One region of the Mesorhizobium sp. 113-3-9 genome, then DNA from elsewhere that is predicted to be linked to it. Evidence: predicted binding sites of a transcription regulator. Region 1 holds the regulator's gene; each other region holds the start of a gene.
The links. Region 1 encodes PhoB, which activates phosphate uptake and scavenging genes when phosphate is short. Its sites were predicted from a motif close to TGTCATNNANCTGTCAT; they were not measured.

Region 1 (7,401 bases):
CTGGCCATCCTGGTCATCCCGGTGGTCGTGCGCACCACCGAGGACATGCTCAATCTGGTGCCGAACGCGTTGCGCGAAGCCGGCACCGCGATCGGCGCGCCGCGCTGGGTGGTCATCCGTTCGGTTGCCTATCGCGCGGCGCTTTCCGGCATCGTCACCGGCATATTGCTGGCCATCGCCCGCATCTCCGGCGAGACCGCACCCCTTCTTTTCACGGCGCTGAACAACCAGTTCTGGTCCAGCAATCTCAACGCGCCGATGGCCAGCCTGCCAGTCACCATCTTCCAGTTCGCTCTCAGTCCCTACGAGGAATGGCAGCAGCTGGCCTGGACCGGCGCACTCATAATCACATTGACGGTTCTCGCGCTCAGCATCTTTGCGCGCAGCCTGACCGGACGCAGAGAGGACAAATGAGCCAGATGTTGTCTCCAGACATGACGATCGCCGCCGAGGCGGCGGCCAAGGCCAAGATCGAGGTCAAGAACCTCAACTTCTACTACGGCCAATCGAAGGCGCTGAAGGATATCACGCTGTCGCTGCCCGAGCGCAGCGTCACCGCCTTCATCGGCCCTTCCGGTTGCGGAAAGTCGACGCTGCTGCGCGTCTTCAACCGCATCTACGAGCTCTACCCCAAGCAGACCGCGGAGGGCCAGGTGCTGCTCGACGGCCAGAACGTTCTCGACCGCTCGCAGGACCTCAACCTTTTGCGCACCAAAATCGGCATGGTGTTCCAGAAGCCGACGCCGTTCCCGATGTCGATCTACGAGAACATCGCCTTCGGCGTCAGGCTCTATGAGAAGATCAGCAAGGCCGAGATGGACGGTCGTGTCGAGCAGGCGCTGAAGCGCGCCGCTTTGTGGACCGAGGTCAAGGACAAGCTCAATGCCAGCGGCCTCAGCCTGTCGGGCGGCCAGCAGCAGCGGCTGTGCATCGCCCGCACGGTGGCGGTGAAGCCGGAGGTCATCCTGCTCGACGAGCCGGCCTCCGCGCTTGATCCGCTGTCGACCGCCAAGATCGAGGAACTGATCGACGAGCTGCAGGCCGACTACACGATCGTCATCGTCACCCACAACATGCAGCAGGCGGCGCGCGTCTCGAAGCAGACCGCCTTCATGTATCTTGGCGAACTGGTCGAATTCGACCGCACCGAGAAGATCTTCACGTCGCCTCGCGAGAAGCGCACGCAAGACTACATCACCGGCCGCTTCGGCTGATCGCACGCATACGAGGACCAGGATCATGGCCGAACATACAGTCGCAGCCTTCGACGAGGATCTCGGACAGATCAGCAGGCTGATCAGCGACATGGGCGATCTCGCCGGTTCGATGGTCGGCGGCGCCACCAAGGCGCTGCTGAATTCCGACAACGCGCTGGCACAGCGCGTAGTCTCCGACGACGCCATCATGGATGCGCGCCAGCGCGAACTCGACGATCGCGCCATCACGCTGATCGCCAAGCGCCAGCCGATGGCCGACGATCTGCGCCATGTCGTCGGGTCGATCCGCATGGCCGGCGACCTCGAACGCATTGGCGACCTTGCCAAGAACATCGCCAAGCGCGTCGGCACCGTCGGTCTCAACGCAACGCCGCGCGACCTGTCGCATTCCATCGACGCCATGGCGCAGCTGGTGCTGATCCAGGTGCAGGGCGTGATCGAGGAGTATGCGGCGCGCGACGCCGCCGCGCTTGCGAAGCTGCGCGCCGACGACGAACGCATCGACGTCAAGTACACCTCGGTGTTCCGCGAACTGCTGACCTACATGATGGAGGATCCGCGCAACATCACCGCTTGCACGCATCTGTTGTTCTGCGCCAAGAATCTCGAACGCATCGGCGACCATGTGACCAACATCGCCGAGAACGCGTACTATGTCCTGACCGGCACGCAACTGCCCGCCAACCGCCCCAAACAGGACGAGACGGCGATGTCGGCGCCGGCGGCTTGAGCGTTGGAGCGGTTCAGCGTTTCGCGGAAACGCCGAACCGCTCTATCTCTTTGTTTCACGCAATTCAGGATGGAAAACCGCTACATATTTTTTCCTGGGATTGCTTTAGAGGTGACCAGTCAATGATCGCACCACGCATCATGGTGGTGGAGGACGAGGAGCCGCTCGGCGTGCTCCTCCGCTACAATCTGGAATCGGAAGGTTATCAGGTCGAGGTGGTAACCCGCGGCGATGAAGCCGAAATCCGGCTGCAGGAGAACGTGCCCGATCTCCTGGTGCTCGACTGGATGGTACCGGCGGTGTCCGGCATCGAACTCTGTCGCCGGCTAAGAATGCGGCCCGAGACCGAACGGCTGCCGATCATCATGCTTACCGCGCGGGGTGAAGAAAGCGACCGCGTGCGCGGCCTTTCGACCGGTGCCGACGACTATCTGGTCAAGCCGTTCTCGACGCCGGAATTCATGGCCCGCGTCAAGGCGCTGCTGCGCCGCGCCAAGCCGGAAGTGCTGTCCAGCGTGCTCAAGGTCGGCGACATCGTGCTCGACCGTGAATCGCACCGGGTCTACCGCAAGAAGAGCGAGATCCGGCTCGGGCCGACCGAATTCCGCCTTCTGGAATTCATGATGCGCCATCCCGGCCGCGTCTTCTCGCGCAGCCAACTGCTCGACAATGTCTGGGGTGAGACGATCTATATCGACGAGCGCACCGTGGACGTGCATGTCGGCCGCCTGCGCAAGGCGGTCAACAATGGCCGCATGCCCGACGTCATCCGCACCATCCGTGGGGCAGGCTACGCGATCAGGGAAGATTAGAGCCTTGAGGCGGAAGCGTTGATCGGTTGAATGTGTCCACTCCCGGGTCACACGCATTGACAATTGGCTGAGACGCTCATGGCTTCGTATCCTTGGGCGAGCAAAGGAGCGCAGCGACGCGGCGCGGACCCCTGGAGCTGCTCTGCAGCCCAAGGATCCATGCCGCGACCTCAAAGCGTTGCCACGGCGCAAATCCTGCTCCGCTGCACTGCGTGGCATAGGTCACGGAATGGATCCCAGGGTCTCCGCGACGGAGCTTCGCTCCTGCTCCGCCCACGGATGACGACGGCCAATCTCCAAGTAAGCGAGGGTCTACGGCATCAACGACGAATGCCAGCTCAGGCAACGCTCTTCCCGGCACTGCCTCTTGCCTGCACGCCCGGCGCGAAGATCTCCTGATCGACGAAGGTCAGTGCGCGCATGGCGCAGCCCTCGCGGATCAGGGGCAACTCGTTCGGTTCGGTGTCGAACGAAATCGATTTCGAGTGCTGGCCGCCGGCGGTCTGGGCGATCGCCTCGCGCAATGCCGGCTCGATCAGGTCGAAGGCGGCGGCGCTGACGCCGACCATGGCCACGGGGGCGGGATCGATCAGCGCGAACAGGCTGCCGAGGCCATAACCCAGTGCTTCGCCGGCCTTGCGATAGGCTTCGCGCTCGGGCCCGGCCCGTTCCCGTGCCGTCGTCGCCAATGCCCGCATCTGCGCGTCGCTGACGTCGGCGACCGGTTCGGTGTCCTCGCCAAGCTGCCTGGCATTGCGCCAGATGGCGTAGTTGCCGGCATAGGCCTCGACGCAGCCGCGCCGCCCGCAGCGGCAGAGCGCGCCGCCTGGCCGATGGATCATGTGGCCGAACTCGCCGCCCGACGAATGGGTGCCGGTGAACAGCTCGCCCTTCAGCACCAGGCCCATGCCGATGCCGTGCGACAAAAGGATGGCGATGAAGTCGTCGCGGTAGCGTTCGGGGTCGCGCCAGCGCAGCGCCACCGCCATCATGTTGCAGTCGTTCTCCATGGTGGCCGGGATGCCGAACTCGGCTTCCAGTATGTCGGCGAAGGCGATGTCGGTCTGCGGCGTGATCGGCGACCACAGCATGGCCCTGGCCTCGGTGTCGGTGATCCCCTGGATCGCCAGTGCGATGCGGGCGACGCTGCGCACGTCGATATCGGGATCCTCGAGGCGGCGCCGTACAATGGCGACGCATTCACCGATCAGCGCCTCGCGCGACATGGTCAGCGTGTCCAGCCGGCGCTGTTCCTCCGATATCACCTGGCCGGCATAGTCGATGACGGCGACGGACAGGAAATTCAGCGACAGCACCACAGTCATGATGGCCGCGGCCTCCGGGTTGAGGCCGAGGCCGACCTGTGGCCTGCCGCGTTTGAGCGCACCGGCCTCGCTCGGCTTGCCCTCGACCAGGATGCCTTCGCCGATCAGGTCCGAAGAGATCGCCGATATGGTCGAATGGCTGAGGCCGGTGGTCGCGGCGATCTCGGTGCGCGACGGTTGGCCGGCCCGGCGCACGGCCGCAATCACCATGGCGCGGTTGCGCCGGCGCAGATCGTCGTGGCGGATTCCGACCGACATACTTTCCCACATCCTCCCCGTCGCCGCGGTTCTTACTGCCCCTCGAACACTGCCGGCGACTGGGGCAAATACTGGCAGAAGCGGCTGGTGCTGTCATTTATTTATTGCGAGGCTCGAAAAAAAGTCCACCACACCTCAAGATCCATCAGAATCGATGTTGACAGCGTTCCGACGATGGATCAGTATTTTTTTTGAGGCTCGAAAAAATAGAGCCTCTGTGCCGGCCTTCGGGTCAGTTTGGTCGCGCCATACGCGGCGCAGGGAGGATATCATGAAGAGATTCACGGCCGCCATCCTGGCGGGTGTCGCCATGTCGCTGACGCTTGCGTCGGTCGCGCAGGCGAAGGACAAGGTCATCGGTGTTTCGTGGTCGAACTTCCAGGAAGAGCGCTGGAAGACCGACGAGGCCGCCATGAAGAAGGCGATCGAGGCCGCCGGCGACAAGTACATTTCCGCCGATGCGCAGTCCAATCCCGGCAAGCAGCTTACCGATGTCGAGAGCCTGATCTCGCAGGGCGCCAACTCGCTGATCATCCTGGCGCAGGATGCCTCGGCGATCGGCCCGGCGGTGCAGAAGGCACTGGACGAAGGCATTCCGGTCGTCGGCTATGACCGCCTGATCGAGAACAAGGACGTCTTCTACCTGACCTTCGACAACAAGGAAGTCGGCCGCTTGCAGGCCGGCGCAGTGTTCAAGGTCAAGCCGGAAGGCAACTATGTCTTCATCAAGGGCTCGGGTGCCGATCCGAACGCCGATTTCCTGTTCTCGGGCTCGATGGAAGTGCTCAAGGCGGCCATCGACAGCGGCAAGATCAAGAATGTCGGCGAGGCCTATACGGACGGCTGGCTCCCCGCCAACGCCCAGAAGAACATGGAACAGTTCCTGACCGCCAACGACAACAAGGTCGATGCCGTGGTCGCCGCCAATGACGGCACCGCAGGCGGTGTCGTCGCGGCGCTGACGGCGCAAGGCCTTGCCGGTACCGTGCCGGTGTCGGGCCAGGACGGCGATCATGCCGCGCTGAACCGCATCGCGCTCGGCACCCAGACCGTGTCGGTGTGGAAGGATGCGCGCGAGCTCGGCAAGAATGCCGCCGAGATCGCCTCGCAGCTGGCTGACGGCAAGAAGATGACCGACATCGCCGGCGTGAAGGACTTCACGACGCCTGGCGGCAACACCGTCAAGTCGCTGTTCCTGACCCCTGTCGCCATCACCAAGGACAATCTCAATCTCGTCATCGATGCCGGCTGGATCAAGAAGGACGAAGTCTGCGCGGGCGTCGCCGCCGGCAGCGTCGCGGCCTGCAACTAAAACGGCGCAGCACAGTTCGACAATGACGCCGCGGCGCAGAGCGGTTCAGTGTCTTCTAGATACGCTGAACCGCTCTGGTCTTTGTTTCCGCAATTCCGGACGGAAAACCGCTACGCACCTTTCCTGGAATTGCTCTCAAGCCCCGGCGTTTTCTCAAAAAGATTTGTGTTTCCGCCTCAGGCGGATAGCTTCTAGGCTGCGTTCCGGCATCCGTGCCGGATGGCCGGCCGGTGGGAGGAAATCATGACCGACACGACGTCCAACCCGCAGGTCGACACCGCGCGCGCGTCGGAGCTTGGCGCGGTCGCCCGGTTCCTGAAGGCAACCGAGATAGACACCCGCATGCTCGGCATGATCGGTGCCCTGTTGCTGATCTGGGTCGGGCTGCACGTGATTTCGAGTCTGCGTCTGGGCGTCAATCCGCTCGATTTCGACAGCCGCACCTTTCTCACTCCGCGCAATCTGTGGAACCTGTCGGTGCAGACCTCCGCTGTCGCCATTATGGCCTGCGGCATGGTGCTGGTCATCGTCATGCGCAATATCGACCTGTCCGTCGGCTCCGCCGAGGGCCTGATCGGCATGGTCATGGGCTTTGCCCAAGTGCATTTCCTGGTCCGGTTCGTCGGGCTTGAACTCGGCAATCCGTGGATCTGGGTTCTGGCGCTGGTGATCGGGCTGGCGCTCGGGCTGCTGATCGGCGCTTTCCAGGGTTTCATCATCGCCTATCTCGAAGTGCCGGCCTTCATCGTCACGCTGGGCGGCCTGCTGGTCTGGCGCGGTGCCGCCTGGTGGGTCACGTCAGGCCAGACCGTGGCACCGCTCGATGCCACGTTCCAGCTGATGGGCGGCGGCCCGGCCGGATCGATCGGCGCCACCTGGAGTTGGATCGTCGGTATCGTCGCCTGCCTCGCCGTCGTGTTTGCACTGTTCAACGGGCGGGTGCAGCGCAAGCGCTTCCGCTTCCCGTTGCGCCCGGTCTGGGCCGAAACGCTGCTTGGCACAGTCACCTGCGCCGTCATCATGGGCGCGGTGTGGCTGGCCAATTCCTATCCCTGGCCCATCGGCATCGTGAACAGATACGCCGCCGCCAACAACATCACCGTACCCGAGGGTGGCCTGTTCATCGCCCACGGCATTGCCATCCCGGTGCTGATGGCGATCGCCGTCGGGCTGATCATGACCTTCATCACCAACCGCACCCGTTTCGGCCGCTATGTCTTCGCCATCGGCGGCAACCCGGAGGCCGCCAACCTGGCCGGCATCAACACACGCTGGATCACCATGAAGGTGTTCATGATCATGGGCGTGCTGGCCACGATCGCCGCCGCGATCTCGTCTGCCCGGCAGAACTCGTCGACCAACGTGCTTGGCACATTGGACGAGTTGCTTGTCATCGCCGCCGCCGTCATCGGCGGCACATCGCTGGCCGGCGGCTCGGGAACGATCATCGGCGCCATGCTCGGAGCGTTGCTGATGCAGTCGCTGCAGTCCGGCATGGTGCTGCTCGGCGTCGACTCGCCGCTGCAGAGCATCGTCGTCGGCGCCGTTCTGGTCATCGCCGTCTGGCTCGACACCGTCTACCGCAAGCGGGTTTAGGGGGAGAAAGACCATGGCTGAAAAAACCGCTCCCGCCGCCGGCACGCCGCTGGTCGACATGCGCAACATCTCGATCGCCTTTGGCGGTATCCGGGCCGTCGACGACGCCTCGATCGATCTTTTCCCGGGCGAGGTCGTGGCGCTCCTCGGC
Region 2 (7,401 bases), 1.7 Mb from region 1:
CACCGCCAAGGTGCTGTCGCGCTATGTCGACGCGATCATGATCCGCACCACCTCGCATGAGCGGTTGCTGGAACTGACCGAGAACGCAACCGTGCCGGTGATCAACGGGCTGACCGACGACACTCACCCCTGCCAGCTGATGGCCGACATCATGACCTTCGAGGAGCATCGCGGTCCGGTTGCCGGCAAGACCATCGCCTGGACCGGCGACGGCAACAATGTGCTGCATTCGCTGCTCGAAGCGTCTGCGCGGTTCCGCTTCAACCTCAACGTCGCCGTTCCCGAAGGCAGCGAGCCGGCGCAGAAGCATGTCGACTGGTCCAAGGCGCATGGCGGCAAGCTGCATTTCACCCGCTCGCCCGAGGAAGCCGTCGACCAGGCCGATTGCGTCGTCACCGACTGCTGGGTGTCGATGGGCCAGGAGCATCGCGCCCGCGGCCACAACGTCTTCTCTCCTTATCAGGTCAATGCCAAGCTGATGGCGCATGCCAAGCAGGACGCGCTGTTCATGCACTGCCTGCCGGCGCATCGCGGCGAGGAAGTGACCGACGAGGTCATCGACGGACCCCATTCGGTGGTCTTCGACGAGGCCGAGAACCGGCTCCACGCCCAGAAGGCGGTGCTCGCCTGGTGTCTTGGTGCTTGAGATGAAGTGTCTGGGCGCTTGATCTGCGGGGGCGCGATGCCTATCTGCGCCGCATCACGCAAATCAAGCGCGTTTGGACGCATGCACCCCAGGGGGCGGCATGGCCGCGCCCTGGAGCTTTGTCATGTTGGAAACGCATCAAGTGACTGAACATCACCCCAAACTCGGCGAGTTCGGCTATGCCGGCGACGACCATGTCGTGCCTTTCGAGGTCGGTCCGCTCGACGTGCGCGGTCGCACGGTCCAGCTCGGGCCGATGCTCGACGCCATCCTCAGCCGCCACGACTATCCCGAGCCGGTCGCCCGCCTGCTGGCGGAAGCCTGCGTGCTGACGGTGCTGCTCGGCACCTCGCTCAAATTCGAGGGCAAGTTCATCCTGCAGACCCGCACCGACGGGCCGGTCGACATGCTGGTGGCGGATTTCACGACGCCTTCGGCGCTGCGCGCCTATGCGCGCTTCGATGCCGATAGGCTCGAGGCCCTCGTCGCGGCAGGCGAGACGTCCCAGCAGACGCTGCTCGGCAGCGGCGTGCTGGCGCTGACCATCGACCAGGGTGCCCACACGCAGCGTTATCAGGGCATCGTGCAACTCGACGGCGAGACGCTGGAGGACGCGGCGCGCACCTACTTCCGCCAGTCGGAACAGATTCCGACGGATATCAGGCTCTCTGTCGCCAAGCTTTTGACGCCAGGCCCTGGTGGCGCGCGCGAACAGTGGCGTGCCGGTGGTATCCTGGCGCAGTTCCTGCCGCAGTCCCCCGAGCGCATGCGCGTTCCGGACCTGCCCGGCGGCGACGGCGATCCGCGCGACGAGATCCACGATCCGGCCGACAATTCCTGGCAGGAATTGCTGGCGCTGCTCGGCACCATCGAACCGACAGAGCTGATCGATCCGACGATCGGTGCCGAGCGGCTGCTCTATCGCCTGTTCCATGAGCATGGCGTGCGCGTCTTCGGCGGCGTCCCCGTCGCCGACCAGTGCTCGTGCTCGCGTGACAAGATCCGCGGCATTCTCGAGGGCTTCTCCGCGCAGGAGATCAAGGACTCGACCGAGGACGGCGGCATCCACGTCGCCTGCGAATTCTGCTCGAAGCAATATGACTTCGACCCGGCGGAATTCGCGGCGCAGTAAAGGAAGCTTCCTTCTCCCCGCCACTATCGGGGAGAAGGTGCCGGCAGGCGGATGAGGGGCAGCGCGAACTTTGGCAAAGTGGCCGCGCGTAGACCCGCCACGTGCGTGAAAGATAATCTCATCAGTTCGGCGCCGCCCCTCATTGCCCTGCCGGGCATTTCTCCCCTTGTAGTGACGGGGAGAAAGACGCTGTCGCCGATGACTTCGCTAATCGCCTGACTGCCCTAATTCACCGTCCGTCTCGTTCCCGGCAGATCCAGCGAAAAGGCCGGGATGGCGATGTCGAATGTCTCGCCGCGCTTGTTGCGCATCGTATAGCGCCCGACCATGATCCCTGACGGCGTCGAGAGCGGGCAGCCCGACGTGTATTGATAGCTGTCGCCGGGATTGAGTTCGGGCTGGTCGCCGACAACGCCGGGGCCTCGCACTTCCTCGACCCGGCCGGCGCCGTCGGTGATGTGCCAATAGCGCGACAGAAGCTGCACGAATTCGTCCGACTGATTGTCGATCGTTATCTGGTAGCCCCAGACATAGCGGTTCTCGGAAGGATCCGAACGGTCCTCGAGATAGAACGGCCTGACCTGCACTTCGATGTTGCGCGTGACGGCGCGGTACATAAGCGGCTCCAAAACGATATCGAGCATGATCCCGAAAAGTGGACCGGTTTTCCCGGCCAAACGGTTTCCGCCTGTCCAAAGATCATGCTCAAACAAACAAAACTTTCGGCCCTCCAGGCGAGGAGGTCAACGTGCGCGTCTTGTCGCGCTCGTCCTCGAAAGGCAGGTGCCGGCAAAGAATGTCATTTAAGTGACACATGACAATGGTGGTGTGCGCGAACCGAGCGACTCGGCGCTCTGTCGAACTGTTGAAAGCGGCCACACCGCGGCCCGTCTCTTCTGGAGCGCCCAGATCTCGATGGAACTCACTATCATAGCCGCCTCGCTTTCGACTGCTCTTATCCTTTCAAACGCTGCCAGCATCGCGCTGGCCGCCTCACAGCTGAAACGGCGCACTACGATCTCGCCGCCAGCCGGCAAATCGCAGCCGGTGTCGATTGTCGTGCCGTCGCGTGGCGTCGAGCCGTTCACGCACGAGACGCTGGAGCGCGCCTTCTCGCTCGACTGGCCGCGCTACGAGTTGATCTTCTGCGTTGCCCATGCCGATGATCCGGTGGTCGGGTTGATCAGACAAGCCATTGCCCGTTTCCCCAAGCTGCCGGCCCGGCTGTTGATCGGTGACGATCGCGTCAGCGCCAATCCCAAGCTCAACAATTGCGTCAAGGGTTGGGAAGCCGCGCGGCACAAATGGGTCATCCTGGCTGATTCCAACGTGCTGATGCCCGGGGATTACATCCAGCATCTGATGGCGGCGTGGCGGCCAAACACGGGCCTTGTCTGCTCGACGCCGATCGGCTCGCGGCCGGATGGCTTCTGGGCCGAGGTCGAATGCGCCTTCCTCAACACCCTGCAGGCCCGCTGGCAGTATGCCGGTGAGGCGCTCGGCCTTGGCTTTGCCCAGGGCAAGAGCATGCTTTGGAACAAGCCGATGCTGGATGCCAATGGCGGCATCCGCGCGCTGGCCGCCGAAATCGCCGAGGACGCCGCCGCGACCAAGCTGGTCAATGGGCTCGGCCTGCGCGTCAATCTCGTCGCTTCGCCCTTCGAACAGCCGCTTGGCCGGCGCACGCTTGGCGAGATCTGGTCGCGCCAGGCCCGCTGGGCGCGCCTGCGCCGCGTCACCTTTCCGCTGTTCTTCGCGCCTGAAATCCTGACCGGCGCGGTGGTGCCGCTGGTGCTTGCGCTGGTTGCGGCGGCAAGCGCCGGCTTCAGCCTGCCGCTGACGGCCGTCGCTGTGCTGGCGGCCTTCTACTTCCCTGAATGTGCACTGTGCTGGTCCAAGGGCTGGTACCTGTCGCCGCGCATGGTCGCGGCGATCGTGGTGCGTGACCTGATCCTGCCGGCGATGTGGGCACGCGGCTGGCTCGGCGGCGCCGTCGACTGGCGCGGCAATGCGATGACCATCGGCACCAAGGTAGCCGAACTTGAAGAGGCACCGTCGCGAGCCTGAACCCGCCGCAGGCGACGCTGCCTGGACGGCCTGCTATTTGGCGGCTTTCAACGCCTCGGCGATGTCTTCCAGAAGGTCGTCAGTGTCTTCCAGGCCGGCCGACAACCTCAACGTACCAGGCCCGATGCCGAGTTCGGCGCGGGCCTCATCGCTCAAATTCTTGTGCGTCGTCGTCGCCGGATGGGTGATCAGGCTCTTGGCGTCGCCAAGGTTGTTCGAGATCAGCACGATGTCGAGTGCGTTCTGCAGGGCGAAGGCTGCCTGCTTGCCGCCCTTGACATCGAGGCAGATCAGCGTCGAGCCACCCGACATCTGCTTCTTGACGATATCGGCCTGCGGGTGGTCGGCGCGGCCGGGATAGATGACACGAGCAATCTGCGGCTGTTCGGCGAGAAAATCGGCGATCCTGCCGGCGCTCTCGGTCTGCTGGCGCACGCGCAGCGGCAGCGTCTCCAGGCCCTTCAGCAACGTCCAGGCATTGAAGGGCGACAGGCTGGGGCCGGTGTGGCGGAAATAGTCGTGCAGGTTCTCGTCGATCCACTTCTTGTCCGACAGGATCACACCGCCGAGGCAGCGGCCCTGGCCGTCAATGTGCTTGGTCGCCGAATAGACGACGATGTGCGCGCCAAGCTGCAACGGCTTTTGCTGCAAAGGCGTGGCGAAGACATTGTCGACGACAAGCCGCGCGCCGATTGAATTGGCAAGCGCGGCGACGGCTGATATGTCGACCACTTCCAGTGTCGGGTTGGTCGGGCTTTCCAGGAAGAACAGCTTGGTGTTTGGCCTGACCGCTTTTTCCCAATTGGCGATGTCGGTGCCGTCCACCAGCGTGGCCTCGATGCCGTATCGCGGCGCCAGCGTCTCGACCACCCAGCGGCAGGAGCCGAACAGCGCGCGCGCCGCCACGATATGGTCGCCGGCCTTGACGCTGCACAGAAGGGCCGCCGTCACCGCGGCCATGCCCGACGCCGTGGCGCGCGCATCCTCCGCGCCTTCGAGCGCGCACATGCGCTTTTCGAACATGTCGACGGTCGGATTGGCGTAGCGCGAATAGATGAAACCCGGTTCCTCGCCCTTGAAACGGGCTTCGGCCGCCTGCGCCGTTTTGTAGACATAGCCCTGCGTCAGATACATCGCCTCGGAGGTTTCGCCGAAGCCGGAACGTAGGGTTCCGCCATGCACGAGGGCTGTCTGAGGCTTCCAGTTGCGCTTCTTGGTGCTCATCGCTTTTGTTCCAGACACAAAAAAACCGGCCGCGAAAGTCGCAACCGGTCCATACGGCCTTGCGGCCCAACGGTCCTTTAGCGACTTGTTTAACGTGGCTGCAAGCCGACCGGCCAAATCACCACGGGATAACGACCCTTTAGACCCGTCCCACGCTTGCGTCAATTGCCGGCTTCATTAAGAGGTTTGTACCAAGCGGGTTCCGACAAAGCCTGCCCTCTAGGAGCGAAGCCTTGCGAGAGACGGGCATTCTTCCCGATCAGGACATTTCGGCGCTGTTCCAGTCCGGCGCGCTGAAGTCGCCGCGCGCGCTCGATGCCGACCAGATCCAGCCGGCCAGTCTCGATCTGAGACTCGGCGACAGGGCCTGGCGGGTGCGGGCCTCCTTCCTGCCCGGCCCCAATCACAAGGTTTCGGAGAAGCTCGACCGGCTGAAGCTGCACGAGATCAATCTTGCCGACGGCGCGGTGCTGGAGACCGGCTGCGTCTACATCGTGCCCTTGCTCGAAAGCCTGGCATTGCCGGCGGAGATTTCCGCCTCGGCCAATCCGAAGAGCTCGACCGGGCGGCTTGACATCTTCACCCGTGTCATGACCGACCGAGGCCACGAGTTCGACAAGATCGCCGCCGGCTACAATGGTCCGCTCTATCTGGAGGTCAGCCCACGCACCTTCCCGATCGTGGTGCGCACCGGCTCACGCCTGTCGCAGATCCGCTTCCGCACCGGCAATGCGCTGCTCTCGGAAGCCGAGCTGCACGAACTCCATCGCGCGCAAATGCTGGTCGCCACCGAGCCGCCTAACATTTCCGGCGGCGGCATCGCGCTGTCGATTGATCTCAATGGCGACAGTGACGGGCTGGTCGGCTACCGCGGCAAGCATCACACCGGTCTCGTCGACGTCGACAAGCGCGCGGCGCAGGATGTCGTCGATTTCTGGGAGCCGATCCACAAGAGCGGCGCGGGCGAACTGGTGCTCGACCCCGACGAATTCTACATCCTCGTCAGCCAGGAAGCGGTGCACGTGCCGCCGCTCTATGCCGCCGAGATGACGCCGTTCGACCCTCTGGTCGGCGAATTCCGCGTCCACTATGCCGGCTTCTTCGACCCGGGCTTCGGCCATTCGGCGGCCGGCGGCACCGGCAGCCGGGCCGTGCTGGAGGTGCGCAGCCATGAAGTGCCGTTCATCCTCGACCATGGCCAGATCGTCGGCCGGCTGGTCTACGAGCACATGCTGAAGCGCCCGCAGGCGCTCTACGGCACCGATCTGGGCTCCAACTACCAGGCGCAAGGCCTGAAGCTGTCCAAGCACTTTCGCACCGCGCGCTGATACTGCCAATCTCCCCCACGAGGGGGGAGATCACCACTCACAGCGCCTTTACAACCACCTTCACCGGCTTTTCGATCTCCAGCGGATTGCGCAGCGGCAGGCCGAAATCCCCCGCCTCGATCTCGAACACATCGCCGGCCTCGGTCTTGACCCCGTCGGCGAAGGACAGTGTCGCGGTACCGAACATATGCACATGCACGTCGCCCGGCTGGCGGAACGCCGAATATTTGAAATGGTGATGTTCGAGATTGGCGATGGTGTGCGACATGTTCGCTTCGCCCGACAGGAACGGTTTTTCCCACAGCATCTTGCCGTCGCGTACGATGCGCGATGTGCCGCGGATGTCGGAAGGCAGGTCGCCGATCAGGATCTCCGGCCCGAACGAGGCATTGCGCAGCTTGGAATGGGCGAGGAAGAGATAGTTGACGCGCTCGGTCACGTGGTCGGAAAATTCGTTCGACAGCGTGAAGCCGACACGGAAGGGCGCGCCGTCGTCGCCGATGACGTAGATGCCGGCGACCTCGGGTTCCTCGCCGGCGTCCTTGGCGAAGGCCGGTGACAGGAGTGCCGCACCTGGGGCCACGGCCATGGTGCCGTTGCCCTTGTAGAACCATTCCGGCTGCACGCCGACCTGGCCTTTGGCGGGCTTGCCGCCCTCCAGGCCCATGCGGAACATCTTCATGGAATCGGTGAGCTGCTCCTCGCCATCGGTGCTGAGCTTCTTGTGCATGGAATCGCGCGTCGCCGCCGAGCCGAGATGCGTCAAGCCCGTGCCGGTGAGATGCAGGTGAGCCGGATCGGGATGGTTGATCGGCGACAACAGCCGCCCCTTTTTGTAGGCGGCGTCGAGATCGATCGTCTCGCCAAGCCCCTTGCGCTCGATCAGTGTGGCAAGGCCGACGCCGGTGCGGGCAGCTTCCATCGCCAGCGAATAGACGCTGCGGGCGCCGTTGATGATCCGGGTCTTGCCGCCGCTGCGGGCCACGACACGAATGGTCTCGGCG
Region 3 (7,401 bases), 2.1 Mb from region 1:
ACAGCGTCAGCTGCGCGCGGTTGACGGCATAGTGACGCAGGTGGTTGTCGACATCCTGCGGCTCGATGCAGGGGCCAAGCATATGCAGCACGTCGAAATGCTGCACCAGCCGCAGCAGATCCTCGAAATCGGCGAGCGTGCCGGGCCTCCGGCCGCGTTCTAGGTCGGTGACGTTCGGCGCGCCGCATCCGGCGAGGAAGGTCATCGACCCGAGTTCCAGCGTCAGGTCGCGGGAACGGTCGCCGGCTCGCGCCTGGATCGACTTCGGCGCCGAGGCGAGCGCCGCCGTCACCATGTCGCGGCCGATGCGCACCATGTCGGTGTCGGGGTCGACCAGCGCGCCGGCGCTGGCGAAAAGCTCCCGTGCCTGCGGCAGCAGCACCTTGATGCCGAGCTCCTCCAGCACGCGCAGCGCCGTGTCGTGGATCGAAGCCACCTGGTCATCCGAAAACACCGGCTGCGGTAGGAACGGGTTCTTCAGCGACCGGTAATTGGGCCGGCGGCTGCTCTCGCTGCCGGCCTCGCCGGTGCGTCCGCGCCGGCGTTCGCGCCTGCTGTCTCGTGCCGCGTCATCGACCATCGAAAATCCTCCTCATTGCCGCATCGCCTTGCCCGAGGGATCGTAGGGCGAGGCCGCGATGATCCGTGCCGGCCGCTCGACGCCAACAATGTGCACCGAAAGCGCCGTCCCCTCCTCGGCAAAATCGTCGTCCACCAACGCCAGCGCGACGCTCTTGCCGATCGTGTAGCCAAAACCGCCCGAAGTAACGAAGCCGACGCGCCGGTCGTCGCGCCAGACCGGCTCGAAGCCGCTGGCGTCGGCATCGAGCGCATCGATCTCCAGCGTCACGATCCGCTGCGAGGTGCCTGCCTGACGTTCCTTCAATGCCGCCTCGCGGCCGACGAAATCGCCCTTGTCGAAGGCGATGAAGCGGTTGAGGCCGGTCTGGCCCGGCGTGTAGCCCTGCGTGAATTCGCGCGACCAGATGCCGAAGCTCTTCTCCAGCCTGAGCGCGTTGAGCGCGTAGTAGCCGATCTCGGCCAGACCGAGATCCTCGCCTGCCGCGAGCAGCGTGTCGCGCAGCGTGGCATGCATGGTTACCGGGCAACTGATCTCGAAGCCGAGCTCGCCGGCGATAGAGAGGCGGGCAACCCGCGCCCGCACCATGCCGATGTCGAACGCGCCGCAAGCCATGAACGGCAGTGCAGCGGCGGAGACGTCCTGATGTGTTGTACGCTCCAGGATTTTCCGCGCGTTCGGCCCGGTCAGCAGGAAGCCGCCCGTCGCGTCGGAAATGTCGGTGACCGCGACGCCCTCTCCTGCTTGGCTCTCGAACCAGCGCATGTGGAATTCCCTGAGATAGTAGGAACCCATCAGCCAATAGTCGCCGCCACCCCAGTTGATCGCGGTGAGGTCGCCCTTCAGCCGCCCGTCCGGCCCGAGCATCGGCGCCAGCCGCGCCTGTCCCGCCTTCGGCAGCTTGCAGGCCAGCAGCCGGTCGAGCCATGCTTCGGCACTCGGCCCGGACACCGCATAGCGTGAATAGGCCGAGATATCGACGAGGCCGGCGGCACGCCGGACCTGCAGCGCCTCGTCGCCGACGATGTCGAAGGCATTGGAGCGTTTGAGCGTGGTGTTCTCGCGAAAACCCATCGGCGCGAAATAGGCCGGGATTTCCAGCCCCCACGACGCCGTCCATTCGCAACCCGCGGCACTCATGCCGTCATAGGCGCCGGGGCGTTTCAAGGGCCTGCCGGCTGGCAGACGCTCATTGGGAAAGGTCATGACGAAACGGCGCGAATAGAACTGCCGCGTCGTTTGCTTGAGATATTCGCGATTGGCGGCGAAGGCGCCGTAGCGGGCAATGTCCATGCCGAAAATGTCGGCCTGCGGTTCGCCGTAAATCATCCATTCGGCAAGCGATTTGCCGACGCCCCCGCCCTGGCTGAAGCCGGCCATGACGCCGCAGGCGACCCAGTAGTTTTTCAGGCCACGCACGGGTCCGACGATCGGGTTGCCGTCCGGCGTGAAGGTGAAGGCGCCGTTGACCCATTTGCGGATGCCGGCGCTGGCCAGGCAGGGAAAGCGCTCATGCGCCTTGGCGAGTTCGGGACTGATGCGGTCGATGTCTTCCGGGATCAGTTCGATCCCGTAATCCCACGGCGCGCCGTCCATGTTCCAATGCTTCGGGTTCTGCTCGTAGACGCCGAGCAGCACGCCCTTGCGCTCTTGCCTGAGGTAGGAAAAGCCGTCGAGGTCGACGGCGATGCCGATCTCCCGGTCCAGTGCCGCGATCTCCGGAATGTCCTCGGTGACGAAATAATGGTGCTCCATCGGCGTCACCGGCAGGTCGACGCCGGCCATGCGGCCGAGCTGCTTGGCCCACAGCCCGCCGGCGTTGACGACATGCTCGGCGACGATCGTGCCCTGTTCGGTGACGACGTCCCAGTGACCGTCCGCGCGAGACTTCAACTCGACGACACGGTTGCGCAGGATCACCTCGGCCCCGCGCTTCTTCGCGGCACCCGCATAGGCATGCGTGGTGCCGTAGGGGTCGAGATGACCCTCGTTGGAATCATGCAGGCCGCCGAGCACCCCGGTGACATCGACGATCGGGCAGATCGCCTTGATCTCTTCGGGGGTCACCAGCCGCGCGCTTTCGATACCGACCGACTGGAACACCGCCCAGGCCGATTTCAGCCACTCCCAGCGCTGGGGGTCGCTGGCGATATTGACGCCGCCGGTCATGTGCAGGCCGATGTCCTGGCCGGACTCGGACTCGATCTCGCGATAGAGGTTGATGGTGTAATCCTGCAGCGCCGCGACGTTGGGATCGGCATTGAGCGCATGAAATCCGGCCGCCGCATGCCAGGTCGAACCGGCCGTCAATTCAGCCCGCTCGATCAGCGCCACATCGGACCAGCCGAACCGCGTCAGATGGTAGAGCACCGAGGCGCCGACCACTCCACCTCCGATGACGACTGCGCGGTAGTGCGGCTTCAAGGCTTCCCTCCCGGTCTGTCAGAAGCGGCACCATATACGCGCTGTACATAAGTGTCCAGTGCTGCGCTTGCCTGCCCCAAATGGATGCGGGATTGATCGAATTCTCGCCCCGGGCGCATGTCCTCGCAGGGCAATGAACACGCCGGTCGGCATACGTGCCGCCCCTGTCACGCAAGCATCATGTTCGCGCCGTAGACCGCTTTCGGGGGGCGGCGCGCGGCATCATCGATGTGCCGCCCCCTTTGAGCTTTTTCGTTCTTCGGCCGCTCCGGCACATCCGTCACCAAGAGGACCATCCATGAAACACATGCACCGAACCGTCTCGCTCGGCGTCGCGCTGGCCTTGTTCACCGCCTTGACGCCGGCGCTCGCCGACAGCACCGCGACCGTCGGAGCCACCAGCTTTGTCAACAAGGGCCTGGTCGGCGTCGGCCGCATTCCTGCCGCCCAGCGCGACAAGTTCGGCGAGACGTTCGGCTCAGGCTCCGGCATGTCGATGGACACCGCCGGCTGGACGCATGACGCGGGCACCTACAAGGGGTCGCTCTGGTTGCTGCCGGATCGCGGTTACAATGTCGCCGGCACCACCGACTACCGGCCGCGCCTCAACACCATCGGCATCGAGTTCACGCCGGCAGCACCAGGTGCTGCTGGCCAGGAGCAGACAGGCGTGAAGGCAACGCTTGCCGACACCTTGCTGCTCACCGACGACAAGGGCACTGATGCCACCGGCCTCGATCCGCTGTCGGATGTGCGCGCGGCGGCTGGCGACATGCCGATGCTGCCCGCCGCCACCAACGGCAAGCTCGCCCTCGACAACGAGGCGATCGTGCGGCTGCCCGACGGCTCGATGTTCATCTCCGATGAATATGGCCCGAATATCTATCGGTTCTCGGCGCAAGGCCGCCTGATGTCGGCGACCCAGCCGCCGGCGGCGCTGGTGCCGATGCGCAAGGGCGCGCCGAACTTCTCCTCTGACAATCCCGGTCCAGGTGCCGCCGAACCCGATCCCAAGGATCCCGATACCGGCCGCCAGAACAACCAGGGCCTGGAAGGCATGGCGATGACGCCGGACGGCAAGTTCCTGATCGCCGTGCTGCAGTCGGCGACCAGGCAGGACGGTGGCGATTCAGCTTCGACCCGGCAGAACACACGGGCGCTGGTCTATGACGCCTCCGACCTCGCCCATCTCAAGCTGGCGCACGAATATGTCGTGCCGCTGCCGGTGTTCAAGGATGCCAAGGGCAAGACCAAGGTCGCCGCCCAGAGCGAGATCGTGGCGTTGTCCGACACGGCGTTCCTGATGCTGGCGCGAGACAGCGGCAACGGCCAGGGCCTGAAGGGAGATACATCGCTCTACCGCGAAATCAGCATCGTCGATGTCTCGGCCGCGACCGACATCGCCGGCGGTCCGTTCGACGCCGCTGACAAGCCGCTCGCCCCCAAGGGCGTACTTGACCCGTCGGTGACGCCGGCCAAGCTGACTCCGTTCATCGACATCAACAACAATGCCGAGCTTGGCCGCTTCGGCCTGCACAATGGCGCCCCGAACGACCACAACAACCTGTCCGAGAAGTGGGAAGCGATGTCGCTGGCCAGCGTGCTCGATCCGAAGCTGCCCGACGATTACTTCCTGTTCGTCGCCAATGACAACGACTTCCTCGCCCAGGACGGTTTCCAGGTCGGCGCGCCCTACAAGGCCGACGACGGTGCCAATGTCGACACCATGTTCCTGGTTTATCAGGTCACGCTTCCCGGCCTCGCCAAGAAGTAACGCATAAAAAAGGCGGGCGCGCCCGGCGCGTCCGCCTGAACGACCTCAAACGGCTGACCGTGAGGACGCCTACTTCAAGAACTCCGCGTCCTTCGGCACGCCTGCATCGATCGGCTCGGCCGTCCTGCTCGACACGGGCATGATCTTGCCGGCGGCCGACAGGTTTGGGCGGACGAAGACCTGTGCGGGGCCGTTGACGCGGCTGTAGAGGTCGATGATGTCCTGGTTCATGAAGCGCACGCAGCCCGACGAAGCATTCTTCCCGATGGAATCCCACTCCGGCGTGCCGTGCAGCCGGTACATCGTGTCCTTGCCGTCGCGGAAGAGATAGAGGGCGCGGGCGCCCAGCGGGCTCTGCGGGCCGGGCGGCATGCCGTCCTTGTATTTCGCCAGTTCCGGCCGGCGCTGGATCATTTCCGGCGGCGGCGTCCACACCGGCCACTTCTTCCTCGCCTGGACCACGGCGCTGCCGGTCCATCCAAAACCAGCCTTGCCGAGGCTGACGCCGTAGCGGATCGCCTTTCCGCCGTCGCGCACCAGATAGAGGAAGTGCTCGGAGACATCGACGACGATGGTGCCGGGTTTTTCTCCGGTCGGGTCGGCCACGACCTGGCGCACGAACTTCGGATCGAGCTTGGCCACCGGGATTGCCGGCAGCTGGTAGCCCTCGTCGGTGCGCGCCGCGTACATGCTGACGGTATCACCGAACGCCGTATCGGGCGGCGGCGCTGCCACGGGCGGTGGCGGCGTCACCACCTCCGTCGTGGTGCACGCCGAAAGAGCCACGGAGGCCGCGCCCAAGGCGGACGCACCCAGAAACGCGCGCCGGCTCAGGCGCTCGGAAAACAGCGGAATATCGGACATGATCCCCCCGGCTTGTCCATATCCGATAAGGATATGCGGGCCCCACGCCCCAAGGATCAATACCCCATTCCGGGAGCTTTGAGAACATGATTGGGTTGCGTAAACGAGGAGAATCAGGGGTTCGCCGCTTTCGTGAAACGGCGAACCGCATGACACGCGCCAAGCGGAATTTTCCGACGCCGCATCGACCTGTGCCGTTGAATCGGCAATCATCGCGGACCGAGTTGGGATAAGCCTCCAGCCATGACCGAAAAAATGCCCACGCGCCGGCGCACCGGCGACCTGACCAGCGGCCCGATCCCGCGCACGCTGCTGCTGTTTGCCTTGCCGGTGTTGGGGTCCAACGTGCTGCAGTCGCTCAACGGGTCGATCAATGCAGTCTGGGTCGGCCGTTTCCTTGGCGAATCGGCCCTGACGGCCACCTCCAACGCCAACCTCGTCCTGTTCCTGATCCTGGGCACGGTGTTCGGCATCGGCATGGCGGCGACGATCCTGGTGGCGCAGTCGGTCGGTGCCCGCGACCTGCCCGAGGCGCGCCGCATCGTCGGCACCAGCGCCACCTTCTTCTTCCTCGTTTCCATAGTCTTCGCGGTATGCGGCTGGATCTGGGTCGACGCCATCCTCAACACGCTTGGCACACCGGCGGACGCCTTGCCGCTGGCGCGTTCCTATCTGCGCATCATCTTCATCGCCGTGCCGATGATGAACCTTCTGTCCTTCGTCATGACCGTGCTGCGCGGTGCCGGCGATTCGCGCACACCCTTCTTCTTCATGGCGCTGGCGGTCGTGCTCGACATCGTGCTCAACCCGCTGCTGATCCGCGGCATCGGCCCCTTCCCCGAACTCGGCATCGCCGGATCCGCGACCTCGACGCTGATCGGTCAGACCGTGAGCGTCATCGCCATCCTTGTCGTGCTCTATGCGCGCAAGCATCCGCTGCGGCTGGCCGGCGCCAATCTCGCTCTGCTGCGGCCCGACCCTGCCTTGCTGCGCATTGTCGTCTTCAAGGGCGTGCCCATGGGGTTGCAGATGATCGTGATTTCGGCGGCGGCACTCACGGTGATGGGCATCGTCAATTCCTACGGCTCGCAAGTCGCCGCCGCCTACGGCATCGCCGCGCAGCTGTGGACCTACATCCAGATGCCGGCGCTCGCCATCGGTGCCGCGGTCTCCTCGATGGCGGCGCAGAATGTCGGCGCCGGCCGCTGGGACCGGATCGGCCGCGTCGCCGCCTCCGGCGTCGGCTTCAACCTTGTCCTGACCGGCGCTCTCGTTGCGCTGCTGTGGCTCTTCGACCGCTCGATCCTCAGCCTGTTCCTGAGCAACGACAGCGCGGCAATTGATATCGCCGCCCATATCAACACCGTGGCGTCCTGGTCGTTCATTCTGTTCGGCGTCACCATCGTGCTGTTCGCCACCGTGCGCGCCACCGGTGCGGTGATGCCGCCGCTGATCATCCTGGTGATCTCGGTGCTCGTCATACGCACCGGCTTTGCCTATTTCATGCGTGGCGTGATCGGCGAGGAAGCGTTGTGGTGGAGTTTTCCGGCCGGCTCGATCACCTCCCTGGTTCTGGCCGCGGCCTACTACCGCTTCGGCGGCTGGCGCACCATGCACATGATCGAGGACAGGCCGGCCGCCGGCGAGCCGCCGGATACCGGGCTTGGCGTGCCGCGTGGGCGCGCGAACATGGCGCCTGAGACGCCGAACGGCTGATCACCGGCAAAGCCAAAAGGGCCGCGATGAGGCGGCCCCTTTT
Region 4 (7,401 bases), 3.7 Mb from region 1:
ATGGCAGCAGCGAACGGCGGTTCTTCGAGACGCCTTCGATGCCCTTGACCTTCTCGATCTCGGCTTTGCCCACCTGCTTGAGAAAGTTCGCCGCACTGTCGGCTGATATCTCGTAATGGTGCATGACGCCGAGCGGGTAGTTGGTCATCTCCATGTGCAGCCGGGCGAGGTTTCGCCAAGTGCCGCCGACGGCGTAGAAGGGCCGGCCCTGCCCGCCCTTCAACAGCTTGGCCCGCGCAAGCTCTTCGCGCGCGATCTTCTGCGCCTGGGTGAGCGAGTTCTTCGCCATGTCCTGCAGGCGCAGACCACCGAGCGGCAGCGTTATGCCGTCACCGATTGCCTCGCCACTGACGTCGACAAGTTCGAGACTGCCGCCGCCCAGGTCGCCGGCGATGCCATTGGCCGGATGGAAGCCGGAAATGACGCCGAGCGCCGAATAGTGGGCTTCCTGGCGCCCGCTAATCACCCGGATCTCGGTCTTGAGCACGTCCTCGGCCCGATGGATGAAATCGGGACCATTGATCGCCTCGCGCGCGGCGGCGGTGGCCAAGACATACATATGCTCGGCGCCGGCCTGATCGGACAGCGCGCGAAAGCGGCGGAACTCTTCCATCGAGCGCGTCACCGCCTCGGGGTCGAGTTTGCCGGTCGAAACGATGCCGCGGCCAAGACCAGCCAGCATCTTTTCGTTGAACAGCATGGTCGGCGAGCGCGCCAGCCCTTCATAGACAACGAGGCGGATCGAATTCGACCCGATGTCGATGATGGATAGCGGTCGGCGGTCCTGCAGCCGGCCCTGGGAATCAGACAGCATCAGGTGGACGCTGCGGCGTTCTTCTTGCGGCGCTTGAACTGCGCAATGCGTTTGGGCGCATGCGACTTCAGCGCGTCACCCCGTCCGGACAGGCTCGGATTGGTCATGAAATATTCCTGCGCGTTGAACGGTTCCTCGCCCTCCTCCAGCACCACGCGCCGGGAGGTTCCATCAGCCAATACGTCGAAACTTTGCTGATTGTCCATGATGTTGCCGAGCATGATCTGGCCGAGCACCTGTTCATGCACAGTTGGATTGGTGATCGGCACCATGGTCTCGACACGACGGTCGAGATTGCGCGGCATCAGGTCGGCCGAGGAGATGTAGACGATCGCCTCGTCCGACGGCAGGCCATGGCCATTACCGAAGCAATAGATGCGGCTGTGCTCCAGGAAGCGGCCGACGATCGATTTGACCCTGATGTTTTCCGACAGGCCCGGCACCTGTGGCCGAAGGCAGCAGATGCCGCGCACGACGAGGTCGATCTCGACACCGGCGCGGCTGGCATCATAGAGGGCGTCGATGATGATCGGGTCGACAAGCGCGTTCATCTTCATCCAGATGCGCGCCGGCCTGCCCTCCAGCGCATGGGCGACTTCGTCGGAAATGTGCTGCAGGATGCGGTTCCGCAGCGTGAACGGCGAGATCGCGAGCCGCATTTCGGCGGTCGGCTCGGCATAGCCGGTGATGAAATTGAACAGCTGCGCGACGTCGCGGGCAATCGTCGGGTCCGTGGTGAAGAAGGACAGGTCGGTGTAGATGCGCGCGGTGACCGGATGGTAGTTGCCGGTGCCAAGATGCACGTAATTGCGCAGCTTGCCGTCCTCGCGCCGCACCACCAGCGACATCTTGGCATGGGTCTTCAGTTCGAGGAAACCGAACACGACCTGCACGCCGGCGCGCTCCAGGTCGCGCGCCCAGCGGATGTTGGCTTCCTCGTCGAAGCGCGCCTTGAGCTCGACCAGTGCGGTCACCGACTTGCCGGCCTCGGCCGCGTCGACCAGCGCGCGCACGATCGGGCTGTCGTTGGAGGTGCGGTAAAGCGTCTGCTTGATCGCCACCACTTCGGGGTCGGCCATTGCCTGGCGCAGGAACTGCACCACCACGTCGAAGGATTCGTAGGGGTGGTGGACGATGATGTCCTTCTCGCGGATGGCGGCAAAGCAATCGCCGCCATGCTCGCGGATGCGCTCGGGAAAGCGCGGATTGTAGGGCCTGAATTTGAGGTCGTCGCGGGGCACGGCGACGATCTCGGAGATCTGGCTGAGCGCCAGCGGCCCGGTCAGGACGCTGATGCGGCTCGATGAGACGCCGAGTTCGCTGGCCACGAAATCGCGCAATTCGTCAGGCATCAGCTTGTCGAACTCGATGCGGATCACCGATCCGCGACGGCGGCGCTTCAGCGCGGTCTCGAACAGGCGCACCAGATCTTCCGATTCTTCCTCGACCTCGATATCGCTGTCGCGGATGATGCGGAACGTGCCCGAGCCCTTGACCTCGTAGCCGGGGAACAGCTTGCCGATATAGAGCCCGACCGCCTCTTCCAGCGGGATGAAGCGGACATGGTGCTTGCGATCCGGAAGGCGGATGAAGCGCTTCAGCGCCACTGGCAGGCGCAGGAGCGCGCTCATTTCCTCGCCGTTCTTGCGATGGCGAAGCTGCAGGGCCATCGAGAAGCCGAGATTGGGAATGAACGGAAACGGATGCGCCGGGTCGATCGACAGCGGGGTAAGCACCGGAAACACCTGATCCTGGAAATGCTCTTCCAACCAGATCTTCTCGTCCTTGGTCAGAGCGTCGCGGGTGATGGTCTCGATGCCTTCCTTGTTGAGCAGCACAGTCAGCGCCGAAAGGCTCTTCTGCTGGTCTTCCTGCAGCCGTTCGACCTCGCGCAGCAGCTGTTCGAGCTGCTGTTCGGGAGTGCGGCCATCAGGGCTCTTCAGCACGATGCCCTCGCGGACCTGGCCGGCGAGGCCGGCGACCCGCACCATGAAGAATTCGTCGAGATTGGCAGCCGAGATCGAGAGGAAACGGACGCGCTCCAGCAGCGGATGATGGGTGTTCAGCGATTCCTCGAGCACGCGGCGATTGAACTGCAGCCAGGAAAACTCGCGATTGACGAAACGATCGGGATTGCCGCCTTCCGGGCTCGCCACTTCAACATTGATGAATTCGCTCTGCACCGGCTTCAGTTCGTTCATGGTTCCTGCTCTTTCCACCGCTCAGCCGGTTAACCGGCTTAACTTATCCTCTGACAGGCTTTTGCGACAGTTTCATTTCATCGATCTTGCAAAGAGACCTGTTATGATCCAGATGCATGCGAGACTGCGTTAAGGAGACGACGATGGCAGGCGGTTCCATTCCCCATTTCCAGAACGATGCGGGCCATCCGGCGATCGACATCGGCGTCAAGGAATTCATGTGCACGGGCGCCAACCCGCCTTTCGATCACCCGCATGTGTTTCTCGACATGGGCGACGACAATGAGAAGGTCTGCCCCTATTGCTCGACGCTCTACCGCTATTCGCCGAAGCTGAAGGCGACGGAAACGCTGCCTGCCGGCTGCCTCTACATCGACCAGGCCGCCTGATTCCTTCGCGACGGACCTAATGGACGACATGCGCTCCCGGCAAATCGTCATCGCCGGAGCGGGCGTCGCCGGGCTGACCTCCGCACTTGCTTTTGCCAGACGCGGCTACCCAGTGCAGGTGTTCGAGCAAGCGCCGCGCCTGGAAGCTGTAGGTGCCGGCCTGCAGCTTTCCCCCAACGCGACACGCATCCTGCGTGACCTCGGCGTACTCGACCGGCTGTTGCCGGCGGCGGTGCGGCCGGAGGCAGTGGTGCTGAAGGATGCGAGGACGTTGCGCGAATTGGCGCATGTGCCGTTGGGGCAGTCGGGTGAAGACCATTGGGGCGCTCCCTATCTCGTCGCGCATCGGGCCGACTTGCAGAGCGCGCTGATGGCGTGTGCTGCCGAGATGCCTGATATCCATCTCACCGTCGGGGCGCGCGTCCAAGGAATTGCGACTGACAGCCATGGTGTCACGGCGACCGTCGAGATCGGCGGCAAGACTGCGGAGGAACAAGGCTCGTTGCTGGTCGGGGCCGATGGCGTCTGGTCGTCGGTGCGCGGGCTTGTCGATGCAAGAAGGATGGCATCGCCAAGAAGCCGTTTTTCGGGAGAGTTGGCCTGGCGCACCACCGTCGCGGCCGACAGCAGCGCCGGGCGGGCCTTCGCCGCGATCGGCGCAGCCGATTGTGTCACGACGTTCCTGCATCCGGGTTTCCACATGGTCGCCTATCCCGTCAGCAAGGGCGACGCATTCAACCTCGTCGCCTTCACCAAGGGCGAGCGCATTGCCGAGGGCTGGTCCGGCCATGCCGATCCCGGCATCCTCGCCGCCGCCATGCGCGGCACCGCGCCAGGACTCGTGAAGCTGGTGGAAATGGCCGGGCCGTGGCTGACCTGGCCGCTGCATACCGTCGAACAGAAACAGCCCTGGACAACGCCGACCGGCATTGCGCTGATCGGCGATGCCGCGCATGCGATGACGCCATTCGCGGCACAGGGCGCGGCGATGGCGATCGAGGATGCCGCGACGCTTGCCACTCTGGTCGCCGACTTCCCCGCCGATCCGCGAAAGAGCCTCACCATCTGGGAGAATCTGCGGCGGCCGCGCGTGGAGAAGGTGCTCAAGCGCGGTGCGCTCAACCGGTTTGCCTGGCACGCCCGGGGCCCGGTGGCGCTGGCCCGCAACCTGGTGCTGGCGACGCGGCCGGCGGAGAAGCTCGCGGCTGATCTCGACTGGCTTTATGGCTGGGAGGAACCGAAGGTCGTTAGGCGGTAGGACGTCGGGACAAGTCAGCCCGATAGGTTGACGGGACAGCGCCTCTCTGTCCTGCCGGACATCTCCACCACCTGGGGAGATTGGCGGCTTTGGCGCCGGCGTCCATCTTGGAAACGTTGCCGAGTCTCAATTATACAACCGCATCGACCACCCCAGCGACACCGGCAGCGGGTTCCACCAGCCGGTCCGCAGGCCTGCGGTACGCAGAGCGGCAGCGGTCCAGGTGTTGCAGCCGACCAGCGCGTTGAAATGGCCTTTGGCTTCGAAAAAGCCGTCGAATTTTGAATAGGCAGCGTTCTGGACATGGATCGGACCGTTCGGCCCCTGCTGAAAACTGGCCTGGATGAAATCGAGCAACGCCGCGAACCGCTTCCCGTCAATGTCGAAGCCCGCGACATCCGGATGTGGTTCGGCGATGGCGCCGGCGACATCAACATGCATCACCGAGGCATCGAGGGTCAGCGCCTTCATCACCGGACCGGCCTTGAGTTCGGACCAGGTCGGTGTTTCCAGATAAAAGGCGCGGCCGCCCCAGCCGAAGATGATGTAGCGCACCTCCGGACTATCGGCCGGGATGCCGGCCTCGACCAGAAAATGAAAGCGCTGGCGCACGGCATCGTCCACCGGGATGGCGATGTCGGTGTGGATCGGGTTCTTCAGCACCAATATGTGCCGCGTGCCCTCGCCCGCGGATGCTGCCGGCCAGAGCGGACGCGGCACCAGCGTGCCGAGGGCCGCTGCAAGCAGGATCGCGGCAAGCGACATGGAAAGGAAACGCAGGACTTTTCTCATCGATGACGCCCGCTGCCCTGCCGCCAATCGCATCAGCCGATCCATAAGAAAAGAGCCCGGCCGCATTGCGGCCGGGCTCTTGCGCTCGGTGTGAAACCGGTCAGTGCAGGATCTGCGACAGGAACAGCTTCGTGCGCTCATGGCGCGGATGGTCGAAGAATTCGGCCGGCGTGTTCTGCTCGACGATCTGGCCCTGATCCATGAAGATCACCCGGTTGGCGACCTTTCGGGCAAAACCCATTTCGTGCGTGACACACAGCATGGTCATGCCTTCCTCGGCGAGCCCCACCATGGTCTCCAGAACTTCCTTGATCATTTCCGGGTCGAGCGCCGAGGTCGGCTCGTCGAACAGCATGATGCGCGGGTTCATGCACAGCGAGCGCGCGATCGCCACGCGCTGCTGCTGGCCGCCTGAAAGCTGTCCCGGATACTTGTTGGCCTGCTCCGGGATTTTCACGCGCTTGAGGAAATGCATGGCGATTTCCTCGGCTTGCTTCTTGGGCGTCTTGCGCACCCAGATCGGCGCCAGCGTGCAGTTTTCCAGGATGGTCAGATGCGGGAACAGGTTGAAGTGCTGGAACACCATGCCGACCTCGCGGCGCACCTCGTCGATCTTCTTCAGATCATTGGTGAGTTCCTTGCCGTCGACGATGATCTTGCCCTTCTGGTGCTCCTCCAGCCGGTTGATGCAGCGGATCATGGTCGACTTGCCGGAGCCTGAAGGCCCGCAGATGACGATGCGCTCGCCGCGCATCACCTTCAGATTGATGTCCTTCAGCACATGGAATTCGCCATACCATTTGTGCATGGCGATGATGTCGATGGCGACATCGGTGGTCGAGATGTGCATCTTGGCGGCGTTGACCTTGATCTCTTCCGCGCTGACGGCATTTTCGGTGGCCATTGACAGGGTCCCCTTGGTCTTTCGTTTAGCGTTTGTAGCCGGTGTCGAGCCGGCGTTCGGTGTACATTGAATAGCGCGACATGCCGAAGCAGAACAGCCAGAAGACGAAGGCGGCGAACACCAGGCCGGACCGGGCCGTTTGCGGCGTAGCCCAGTTGGCGTCCGAGAAGTTCTGCTTGACGACACCGAGCAGGTCGAACATCGAGATGATCAGGACCAGGCTGGTGTCCTTGAACATGCCGATGAACGTATTGACGATGCCGGGAATGACCAGCTTCAGCGCCTGCGGCAGAACGATCAGCCCCATCTTCTGCCAATAGCCGAGGCCGAGCGAATCGGCGCCCTCATACTGGCCTTTGGGAATTGCCTGCAGGCCGCCACGCACGACTTCGGCCATATAGGCGGCGGCAAACAGCGACACGCCGATCAGTGCCCGCAGGAACTTGTCGAAGGTGACGCCAGCCGGCAGGAACAGCGGCAGCATGACGCTGACGAAGAACAGAACGGTGATCAGCGGGATGCCGCGCACCGTTTCGATGAAGATCACGCACAACGTCTTGATGATCGGCATTTTCGAACGCCTGCCCAGCGCCAGCACCGTGCCCAGCGGCAGCGACACGGCAATGCCGACGAAGGACAGGCTGAGCGTGACCAGCAGGCCGCCCCAGCGCGAGGTCTCGACATGCGGCAGGCCGAACACGCCGCCGATCAGCAGGAAAAAGGAGACGATCGGCAGCACCAGGAAAAGCAGGATGGCGTTCAGCCCCTTGCGGGGGACACGCGGGATCAGCATCGGCACCAGCAGCGCCACGAACAGGATGGCAACCAGGATCGGCCGCCAGCGTTCCTCGATCGGATAGGTGCCGAACATGAACTGGCCGAACTTGGCATTGACGAAAGCCCAGCAGGCGCCGGTCCAGCCATCCGGCTGAATGCCGCCTTGTGCAACGGTCGCACAGACGGTGCGGTCCGGCCCTGTCCACTGCGCGTTGAGGAACGCCCAGTTGACGACCTGTGGCAGGATCCAGGCGACGATGACGATG

Region 2: MesoLj_RS35925 (ceramide glucosyltransferase) is a predicted target of PhoB. The motif match lies at 2,576-2,592, and genes of this name have one in related genera.
Region 3: MesoLj_RS18210 (esterase-like activity of phytase family protein) is a predicted target of PhoB. The motif match lies at 3,170-3,186, and genes of this name have one in related genera.
Region 4: MesoLj_RS26425 (RNA degradosome polyphosphate kinase) is a predicted target of PhoB. The motif match lies at 3,079-3,095, and genes of this name have one in related genera.

The regions. Positions count from the first base shown of each region.
Region 1 is NZ_AP023246.1:1,641,385-1,648,785, forward strand. It holds gene pstA (phosphate ABC transporter permease PstA) at 1-414, shown strand, start outside; gene pstB (phosphate ABC transporter ATP-binding protein PstB) at 411-1,214, shown strand; gene phoU (phosphate signaling complex protein PhoU) at 1,240-1,947, shown strand; gene phoB (phosphate regulon transcriptional regulator PhoB) at 2,070-2,759, shown strand; gene MesoLj_RS07980 (ROK family transcriptional regulator) at 3,098-4,342, opposite strand; gene xylF (D-xylose ABC transporter substrate-binding protein) at 4,614-5,654, shown strand; gene MesoLj_RS07990 (sugar ABC transporter permease) at 5,898-7,250, shown strand; gene MesoLj_RS07995 (ATP-binding cassette domain-containing protein) at 7,264-7,401, shown strand, end outside.
Region 2 is NZ_AP023246.1:7,525,153-7,532,553, reverse strand. It holds gene argF (ornithine carbamoyltransferase) at 1-646, shown strand, start outside; gene MesoLj_RS35935 (Hsp33 family molecular chaperone) at 747-1,778, shown strand; gene apaG (Co2+/Mg2+ efflux protein ApaG) at 2,003-2,395, opposite strand; gene MesoLj_RS35925 (ceramide glucosyltransferase) at 2,694-3,845, shown strand; gene MesoLj_RS35920 (O-succinylhomoserine sulfhydrylase) at 3,879-5,069, opposite strand; SAM riboswitch at 5,127-5,204, opposite strand; gene MesoLj_RS35915 (2'-deoxycytidine 5'-triphosphate deaminase) at 5,303-6,397, shown strand; gene araD1 (AraD1 family protein) at 6,435-7,401, opposite strand, start outside.
Region 3 is NZ_AP023246.1:3,752,645-3,760,045, reverse strand. It holds gene MesoLj_RS18220 (trimethylamine methyltransferase family protein) at 1-580, opposite strand, end outside; gene MesoLj_RS18215 (GcvT family protein) at 593-3,004, opposite strand; gene MesoLj_RS18210 (esterase-like activity of phytase family protein) at 3,312-4,778, shown strand; gene MesoLj_RS18205 (L,D-transpeptidase) at 4,848-5,642, opposite strand; gene MesoLj_RS18200 (MATE family efflux transporter) at 5,886-7,358, shown strand.
Region 4 is NZ_AP023246.1:5,384,032-5,391,432, forward strand. It holds gene ppx (exopolyphosphatase) at 1-814, opposite strand, end outside; gene MesoLj_RS26425 (RNA degradosome polyphosphate kinase) at 814-3,015, opposite strand; gene MesoLj_RS26430 (zinc-finger domain-containing protein) at 3,159-3,404, shown strand; gene MesoLj_RS26435 (FAD-dependent monooxygenase) at 3,424-4,662, shown strand; gene MesoLj_RS26440 (TIGR02117 family protein) at 4,789-5,454, opposite strand; gene MesoLj_RS26445 (amino acid ABC transporter ATP-binding protein) at 5,555-6,304, opposite strand; gene MesoLj_RS26450 (amino acid ABC transporter permease) at 6,384-7,401, opposite strand, start outside.